DNA from 4 places in the Alteromonas sp. ABD4_190 genome. Region 2 is predicted to be linked to each of the others. Evidence: predicted binding sites of a transcription regulator. Region 2 holds the regulator's gene; each other region holds the start of a gene.

Region 1 (2,206 bases), 240 kb from region 2:
CTACTCTCGCACTTAGGCAAACAAGGGTGGCCCCTTCTTTACTCATAACATTGACCAAATGCTTAAGCCATATAGCGGGAATAATGCTGTTTGTCGCGAAGTACGCGGTCAGGGCTTCCTCGCTGACATCTTCTAAGCGCTTTTCGGGGTGAATACCGTCGCTTTCGTTATGCAAAAAACCGGTGGTTATAACTACTGTACCCAACACAACCTCTTGCTTAACAAGTTGCTTAACGAATTCGCTGATGTGCTTATCATCCTGTTCAGCAATTTGATGGTAGGAGACGTTCTCTGAATTGTTGCTTTCAGTTGCAGCTGAACGACTTACAGCAAACACTTTTGCGCCCGCACTGCGATATTGCTCTATAAGCGCAGACGCTATCCCACCAGATGCGCCCACTATAAGTACGTTATTTTCCATTCGGCTCTCCCGGTACACAGCGGTCGCACTGGCGTTTTTTTCCTGTTAAAAGGTAAGAAATGGTATATCTATGTTTTGCGAATACATTGTAGAAAGCATCAGCCACATAACGGATAACAGGCCAACGAAGCGGAGCATAAACCCAGCCCATACCTACTGCTTTCCACGCTTCATGGGTAACATCAAGCCCAGTAATTAAAGTGCCATCATCGCGAAGCCCGTGAATTCTGGCATTAAGCGCATGCCAATCCATGGTTGGATAGCGAGTTGCAAAATCAGGGGCCTGAATGTCGACCAGGGTGAGTTTGTTATCCTTGTCTCTTTTGCGTAAATGACGCATTTCGGCTATGCACAAAGGGCAATAACCATCGTAAAAAATAATCACTTCTACCTACCTCTGCTACATAAGACGCTTATCGCTTAAAAGACGATCTCGCCCATGCAAACATGGAAAAACAAAAAATACATCGCGTTTGCCGTGCACTATCAGCACTCTTGTAGCGGCCAGTTTAAAACCGTTTTAAGCCGTCGCACGTTATTCTTATTTAATATTCGTTTATACGATAAAAAAACACGCTTGGATGACTTGTGTTGTGCCCTACCCGCACCCACACTACAAGCAAAGATTATGAGAGGTTTTATTATGGCAAATTTACAAGTAGCCACGTTGGCAGGCGGATGCTTTTGGTGTATCGAATCAGCGTTTAATAGCGTTGAAGGTGTAGAAAAAGCAATTTCTGGCTATGCTGGAGGTGAAAAAGCCGATCCTACCTATGAAGAGGTATGTACGGGAAACACTGGTCATGCAGAAGTGGTACAAGTAACCTTTGATGCCGACAACATCAGCTACCGTGAAATATTAGAAATTTTCTTCGCGCTACATAACCCTACTCAGCTAAATAGACAGGGTAATGATGTGGGTACACAGTATCGCAGCGCCGTCTTCTATCATGACGACGCACAAAAAGCGGAAGCTGAAAAAATTATTGCACAAATCACAGAAGAAGAAATTTGGCCTGACCCGGTAGTCACTGAAGTAGTAGCCTTGAATAACTACTATGACGCCGAAGACTATCATCAGGATTATTTCAAAAATAATCCGCAGAACCAGTATTGTTCTATGGTAGTTGCACCTAAACTTGCAAAATTTAAAAAGACTTTTGCTTCTCGCCTTCGCAGCGATGCATAGGTAAAGACAGCTTTTTTAGCGACGTTTACAGGTTGGCTTAAAACGAAAGGGTTGCTTGGTAGCAACCCTTTTTCGGTTTTAAGAACATTGTAAGTAGATAGACGCTAATCAAACCAAGCGTCATTGATTTTAAGCGAAAACAACAATGGCGCTAAATCTTCATAACGCATTTCATGCGCCTCACAAGTCGCATTTTTCATGTAATTCTTTTCCCACGGATCGTTAATGATCCATAGCGTACTATCAATAGTGACTAGCCCTTCCATTGAAGAATTATCCATTGTGTACTGTTTACAATTCTGGTCACTGGCAACATCAAAAATAATGGGAATGCGCTTTGTTGGCTTGCTACCAGTGGTATCAATTACCCACAATTCATTGTCGTTTCTTGCGGCGCCAAATAAATACGATGCGCCTGTTGAGTGCGTATATAAAGCCAAGCCATTTAAGGGGTGATTACCCGAGGTAAACGAAGGGAGCTGAAGGTCTGGTTCGCTCACAGTTGCAAAATCGCTCGATGAGAAAAAGTCTTCATCAACTGCCAATGTAAAAATTCTTGGCTGTCCAGCTTTATCTTTCTCAAGCGCCAAATACAA
Region 2 (2,206 bases):
AAGTCGACACCTGCTGCGGCAGCGCGGTCTCTAAATCGAAGGTAAACACTCGTATCAAAGAAGAATTGAGTTATTGCTTCTGTGGCACCTGCTTCTGCTTTGCGTTTTAGGTTTAGTAGATCAAACTGCGCATTTGGTGCTTCAGGGTGCTTTTCTGGGTAGGCAGCGACAGAAATATCAAAATCGGCAACGTCTTTTAGTAAGGCAACAAGGTCAGAGGCATACATTTCTGTTTTTTCTACTCCTGACGGTAAGTCGCCGCGAAGTGCAACAATACGGCGAATGCCTGAATCCCAGTAGTCTTTTGCAATTTGCTTTAATTCATCACGGCTTGCGTCGACACAGGTTAAGTGAGGAACGGCAGCAACGCCTGTTTGCTGTTGAATACGTTTTACCACATCGTGGGTTCTGTCACGCTCACCGCTATTGGCGCCGTAAGTAACCGACATGTAGCTTGGCTTTAACGGTGCTAGGCGTTCAACCGACTTCCACAGGGTTTGCTCCATGGCTTCCGTTTTAGGCGGAAAGAATTCAAAAGATACATCAATATCACGCAGCTCCGACAGGGACTGGTTTAATGCATCGATACCTTGTGCGTAAGAAACCATGGTTTATACTCTCAAAAATGTAATCTTATAGACGTTTAGACGTCTAAATTAAAGAATATATGTCTAGACGTCAAGAGGTTTACACTGCTCAATTGACCTTTTCGTGAACTTGTTTAGAATTTCTCTTCATAATATAAAAAGAGTAGACCGAGTTAGTACAATGGCAGAATGGAACGGTAAATATATTCACCCCTACGCAGAGCATGGGAAAAAGAGCGAGCAGGTAAAGAAAGTCACTGTTTCTATACCTATTAATGTGCTTAAAGCACTTACTGATGAGCGTACCCGCCGCCAAATCAATAATTTGCGTCACGCCACTAATTCGGAACTGTTGTGCGAAGCATTTTTACACGCGTTTACTGGCCAGCCATTGCCTAACGATGATGACTTGCGTAAAGACAATCCTAATCGCGTGCCGGCTGAAGCTAGGCGTATTATGGAAGAAATGGGCATTGACCCAAGCTTCGAAAATGATGTGTCTGAAGACGACTGATATTTAGTATTAAAGAGAAACGGCGCTGTGTTGTAAGGCTTTACTAGTTTATAGCCTACAACACAGCGCCGTTTTTTTATGTACTTGTATTCTTTAAGCGCACTTTTTAGCAAATATTGGTTGAGCGTTAACCCAACCTTTTTTAGCCTTGTGCGCCAGAACTTTATTTTTCTGGGCTTTCAGGTACTCGTGCAACACCCGACTCAATAGCCGCCTTAGATACCGCGGTAGCTATACGCTCGCACAGACGTGGGTCCATAGGTTTAGGAATAATATACTCCTTACCAAATGTCAGACTATCGCTTTTACTCGCGGCCAATACTTCCTGTGGTACAGGTTCTTTCGTAATAGCACGAAGAGCTTCAACCGCCGCCACTTTCATCTCATCATTAATGGCTGTAGCGCGAACATCTAAAGCACCGCGGAAAATAAACGGAAAGCACAGCACGTTGTTTACCTGATTAGGATAGTCTGAGCGGCCAGTAGCCATAATTAGGTCTTTACGCACTTCGTGAGCAAGTTCAGGCTTTATCTCAGGATCTGGATTAGAACATGCAAATACAATTGGGTTTTCAGCCATCAAAGAAAGCGCTTCTGGCGGTAAAACATCAGGGCCTGATACACCGACAAAGATATCTGCGCCTTCCATTACATCTTCAAGGGTGCGCTTATCAGTATTGTTAGCAAACAGCTTCTTGTGCTCAGTTAAATCTTCGCGACGAGTGTGGATAACGCCTTTTCTATCTAACATGTAGATACGCTCACGCTGGGCACCACACTTAATCAGTAGCTCCATACAGGCAACCGCTGCTGCTCCGGCGCCCATGCAAACAATTTTAGCGTTCTCTATATTTTTGCCCTGAATCTCTAGAGCGTTAAGCATACCTGCTGCGGTTACAATAGCGGTACCATGCTGATCATCATGAAATACTGGAATTTTACAGCGCTTAATGAGCTCTTGCTCAATTTCGAAGCATTCAGGTGCTTTGATGTCTTCTAGGTTAATACCGCCAAACGTATCAGCAATATTCGCCACGGTATTAATGAACTCTTCGGTCGTACGATGCTTTACTTCAATATCAATGGCATCTAGACCAGCAAAGCG
Region 3 (2,206 bases), 690 kb from region 2:
TACCTCTTTGGCTGTGACTTTTCAGCAAGCTGACTTAAATCGTAAGGCGTGGTCTGATAGACATAATAATTCAGCCAGTTTGTAAACAATAGGCTGCCGTGCGAGCGCCACTGTACAATAGGAGACTTGGCTGGATCATCCCCTTGAAAATAGTTTTTCGGCATTGACGGCGTTTGTCCCGCGGCAATATCTCGTAAATATTCGTCTTTTAACGTATCTGGATCGTACTCTGGATGACCCGTTACAAACACCATACGCTTGTCTTCTGACGCTACAATATAAGCGCCTACATCATCAGATTCTGCCACAACGCTCAGCCCATCAACACTGTTGTACAGCGAAGTATCAATATGCCCGTAACGAGAATGGGGAGCGTGAAACGTGGGGTCAAAACCTCTTAATAGTTCATTATGAGGATCGTTTACTTTATGCTTAAAGACACCTGAAAACTTTTCATCTTTGATCTCACGAGTAATACCATAAAAGTGATACATGGCGGCGTGAGCAGCCCAACATAAGTAAAGGGTTGAGTTCACGTGACGCTGCGCCCATTCCAGTATGGTGGTCATGGTTTCCCAGTACTTCACTTCCTCATAATCGATAAGCGCAAGAGGTGCTCCGGTTACTATAAGTCCATCGTATTTCTTGTTCGCGACTGCTGAAAAGTCGTGATAGAAAGCATCCATGTGCGATTGCGGGGTATTCTTCGGCGCTTGATTATCAATTCGAATTAAATCCACGTTTATTTGCAGCGGCGTGTTCGATAACAGACGAAGTAACTGTACCTCTGTTTCTATCTTGTTCGGCATTAAATTAAGAATACCGACTTCAAGAGGACGAATATCCTGATTGGCAGCCCTGTCCATGTCCATGGTAAAAATATTTTCACCTAGTAGTACATTCTGCGCGGGTAACTGCTCAGGAATACGAATTGGCATAGAGGGCTCCAGTGATAAATTACAATATTTGTATTGTGTCTATAACTGGCGATATGTCAACATCTTTACGTCTAGACGTCTAAACGTTTTTTACTTGGTGGGAAAACGTTAGCTATTTTGCTTATGCACCATCACTAACATCTCAGCTTCAGCGCGAGGAATGTCACAGGCCTCAATAATTTCGTCGATGCTGGCACCTTGCTTAACTAAGTCTGCAGCACGTTGATATAGGCGTAGGGAAGGATCTTGAAGTTTGAGCTCTCGAAGCTGATTTTCAATATCAGTTTGTTTTTCGTCTAGCTCTTGAATGTGGCGAGTAATGACCAATGTGCGTGCTTGCGCCTCAGTTTGTTGGTTATTTGCATCTTTAGCGAGCGCTTCTGCTCGTGCAATTGCGGAAGCACTATTTTGCTCGTTATCGTGTAGAGCTGTACGTAACTGCTTAACGTGCGAATATAGAATACTTACCGTAACAGCAAGCACAACGATAAAGCCGCACAAAATAAGTTCAATTAAGGTAGGTGCAGCAAGCTGCCATTCCATGGACATAACCCTTGGGGAAATGGAGGCGACATAGACAATACATGTCGCCTATTTATTTTTAGATATTGCTAAGCTCATCCCACTCTTCGTCACTTAGCAATTTATTCAAATCGACAAGAATAAGCAGTTCGCCATCACGATTGCTAACGCCTTGGATAAATTTGGCACTTTCTTCAGTGCCAACGTTAGGGGCGCTGTCGATTTCTGATGATTTCAAGTACACCACTTCGGCCACACTATCCACCAATATACCAACAACCTGTTCGTCAGACTCAATGATCACTATGCGTGTATTGTCCGTGATTTCCGTCGGGGGTAGCCCAAAACGCGCCCGGGTATCAATGACGGTTACCACGTTACCGCGCAGGTTGATTATACCAAGTACATAATCAGGCGCACCGGGTACAGGGGCTATTTCGGTATAGCGCAATACTTCTTGTACTTGCATTACGTTGATACCGTAAGTTTCTTCACCTAAGCGATACGTCACCCATTGAAGGACTTCGTCGTTGCTGTCGGTAGCGTTACTATTCATTCTTTCGTCGCTCATGAACCTGGCTCCCAATACTATGGCGTCTGGTCGTTACTGTCTAAGCCTTTGTTAAGCATAGATATTAATTCTTCAACGTCAATTAACGCGCACATTTTTTCTTTAACCATCCCTGCTAACCAGGGACGCTTACCTGTGGACTCGCGCCATTTTACGTCATCGGCAGTCAAATTGA
Region 4 (2,206 bases), 1.4 Mb from region 2:
AAAAAGGGTTAAAGGCTTATCGAATTAAATCGATGCTTTTAATGCTTCTGCTTTATCTGTTGCTTCCCACGGGAATTCGTTACGACCAAAGTGACCGTATGCAGCTGTTGGGCGATAAATTGGGCGTTCAAGATTTAGCATTTGGATAAGGCCGTAAGGACGCAAGTCGAAGTGTTCGCGTACCAATGCAACCAGTGTCTTCTCATCTACCACGCCAGTTCCAAAGGTATCGATGCTGATAGACGTTGGCTCTGCCACACCGATGGCGTAAGACACTTGGATTTCACAGCGCTTAGCAAGACCTGCTGCCACAATGTTCTTAGCAACATAACGGCCCGCGTATGCTGCGCTGCGGTCAACCTTTGATGGATCTTTGCCTGAGAACGCGCCACCACCGTGACGAGCCATACCGCCGTATGTATCTACGATAATTTTTCGACCTGTTAAGCCACAGTCGCCCATTGGACCACCGATTACGAATCGACCCGTTGGATTGATGTGAAAACGCGTGTTGCCATCTATCCACTCGCTTGGAAGCACAGGCTTGATGATTTCTTCCATTACCGCTTCACGTACTGTTTCAGTGCTTACTGAATCACAGTGCTGGGTTGAAAGTACAACCGCGTCAATGCCTACAGGCTTGTCGTTTTCGTATTTAAAAGTGATTTGGCTTTTTGCATCTGGACGCAACCAGTCTAGTTTGCCAGATTTACGTACTTCCGCTTGTTTTTGAACAAGGCGGTGAGAGTACGTGATAGGCGCCGGCATTAATACATCAGTTTCGTCGCTCGCGTAACCAAACATCAGGCCTTGGTCACCTGCACCTTGCTCTTCTAAGCTTGCGCGGTCAACACCTTGATTGATGTCAGGAGACTGTTTACCAATTGCGTTTAATACCGCACATGAATCGGCGTCAAAGCCCATATCTGAGTGCGTGTAGCCAATTTCTTTAACAGTTTTTCGGGTAAGTTCTTCAATGTCTACCCATGCAGAAGTGGTGACCTCACCACCTACTAAAACCATACCGGTTTTTACATACGTTTCGCAGGCCACCCGAGCGCGAGGATCTTGTTCTAAAATAGCGTCAAGAACCGCATCTGAGATCTGATCAGCAATTTTGTCCGGATGTCCTTCAGACACTGACTCGGATGTGAATAAATGCGTGGCCATAAATGCTCCGTAAGCGTTAAATTATCAAAATAGTCGTATATTGTACTAAAACAAGTTATAAATACCAGTCTTTACTTCTAGACGTCTAAAAGTCTCTTTGTTACGAAATGTTGACATAACCCGATCAGTATTAAGGTTATTTGTATGAAATAAAAAGACTTAGGCAAAGGTAAGAGAGTTTTTATTACCGTGCTAATACGCATTGGCGAGCGTATAGACCATTTTTTACTATTACTTTCGCTATTGGCAATGAAAACTCATTGAACTGTTAGGTGGCATAGGTAAGAATAACGCCACATTCAATCGTATAAAGAAGTAGAGCAAACGCCTTATCTCTACGCTCGTCTAGCTTTGCTAGCCCGCTAAGATACGAAACAAAAGATACAAAATAAATCAGGAGACAACATGCCCTCTCGTCGTGAACTCGCCAATGCAATCCGTGCATTAAGTATGGACGCCGTTCAACAAGCTAAATCTGGTCACCCAGGTGCCCCAATGGGGATGGCTGATATCGCACAGGTACTATGGGGTGATTTCTTATCACACAACCCAGCAAACCCGTCTTGGGCTAACCGCGATCGCTTTGTGCTTTCAAATGGTCACGGCTCGATGCTGTTGTATTCTCTACTTCATCTTTCAGGTTATGAACTGCCTATTGAAGAGCTGAAGAACTTCCGCCAATTGCATTCAAAAACGCCAGGTCACCCAGAGTACGGTTATGCGCCAGGCGTTGAAACAACCACTGGCCCACTAGGCCAAGGTATAAGTAATGCTGTGGGTATGGCGCTTGCCGAAAAAGTGCTAGCGGCACAATTTAACCGTGACGGTCACAACATTGTTGATCATCACACCTACGCATTCTTAGGCGACGGCTGCCTAATGGAAGGTATCTCACACGAGACGTGTTCATTAGCTGGTACATTAGGCCTTGGTAAGCTTATCGCGTTTTGGGATGACAACGGCATTTCAATTGATGGTGAAGTGGAAGGTTGGTTCACTGACGATACGCCAGCACGCTTCAAGAGCTACGGTTGGG

What was found. The regulator MetJ, encoded in region 2, represses methionine synthesis genes. The targets are predictions, from matches to a motif close to TAGACGTCTAGACGTCTA.
Region 1: a site for MetJ is predicted at 971-988, ahead of msrA (peptide-methionine (S)-S-oxide reductase MsrA). Genes of this name have one in related genera too.
Region 3: a site for MetJ is predicted at 1,003-1,020, ahead of metA (homoserine O-succinyltransferase MetA). Genes of this name have one in related genera too.
Region 4: a site for MetJ is predicted at 1,241-1,258, ahead of metK (methionine adenosyltransferase). Genes of this name have one in related genera too.

What each region holds. Positions count from the first base shown of each region.
Region 1 is NZ_JBSWWN010000001.1:2,845,065-2,847,270, reverse strand. It holds gene ACXAFM_RS12525 (SDR family NAD(P)-dependent oxidoreductase) at 1-421, opposite strand, end outside; gene ACXAFM_RS12520 (thiol-disulfide oxidoreductase DCC family protein) at 411-806, opposite strand; gene msrA (peptide-methionine (S)-S-oxide reductase MsrA) at 1,065-1,610, shown strand; gene ACXAFM_RS12510 (hypothetical protein) at 1,715-2,206, opposite strand, start outside.
Region 2 is NZ_JBSWWN010000001.1:2,601,897-2,604,102, forward strand. It holds gene metF (methylenetetrahydrofolate reductase) at 1-608, opposite strand, end outside; gene metJ (met regulon transcriptional regulator MetJ) at 769-1,101, shown strand; gene ACXAFM_RS11480 (malic enzyme-like NAD(P)-binding protein) at 1,265-2,206, opposite strand, start outside.
Region 3 is NZ_JBSWWN010000001.1:3,291,518-3,293,723, reverse strand. It holds gene metA (homoserine O-succinyltransferase MetA) at 1-938, opposite strand, end outside; gene ACXAFM_RS14370 (DUF2802 domain-containing protein) at 1,047-1,481, opposite strand; gene ACXAFM_RS14365 (chemotaxis protein CheW) at 1,540-2,031, opposite strand; gene ACXAFM_RS14360 (chemotaxis protein CheW) at 2,049-2,206, opposite strand, start outside.
Region 4 is NZ_JBSWWN010000001.1:1,250,150-1,252,355, reverse strand. It holds gene metK (methionine adenosyltransferase) at 25-1,170, opposite strand; gene tkt (transketolase) at 1,576-2,206, shown strand, end outside.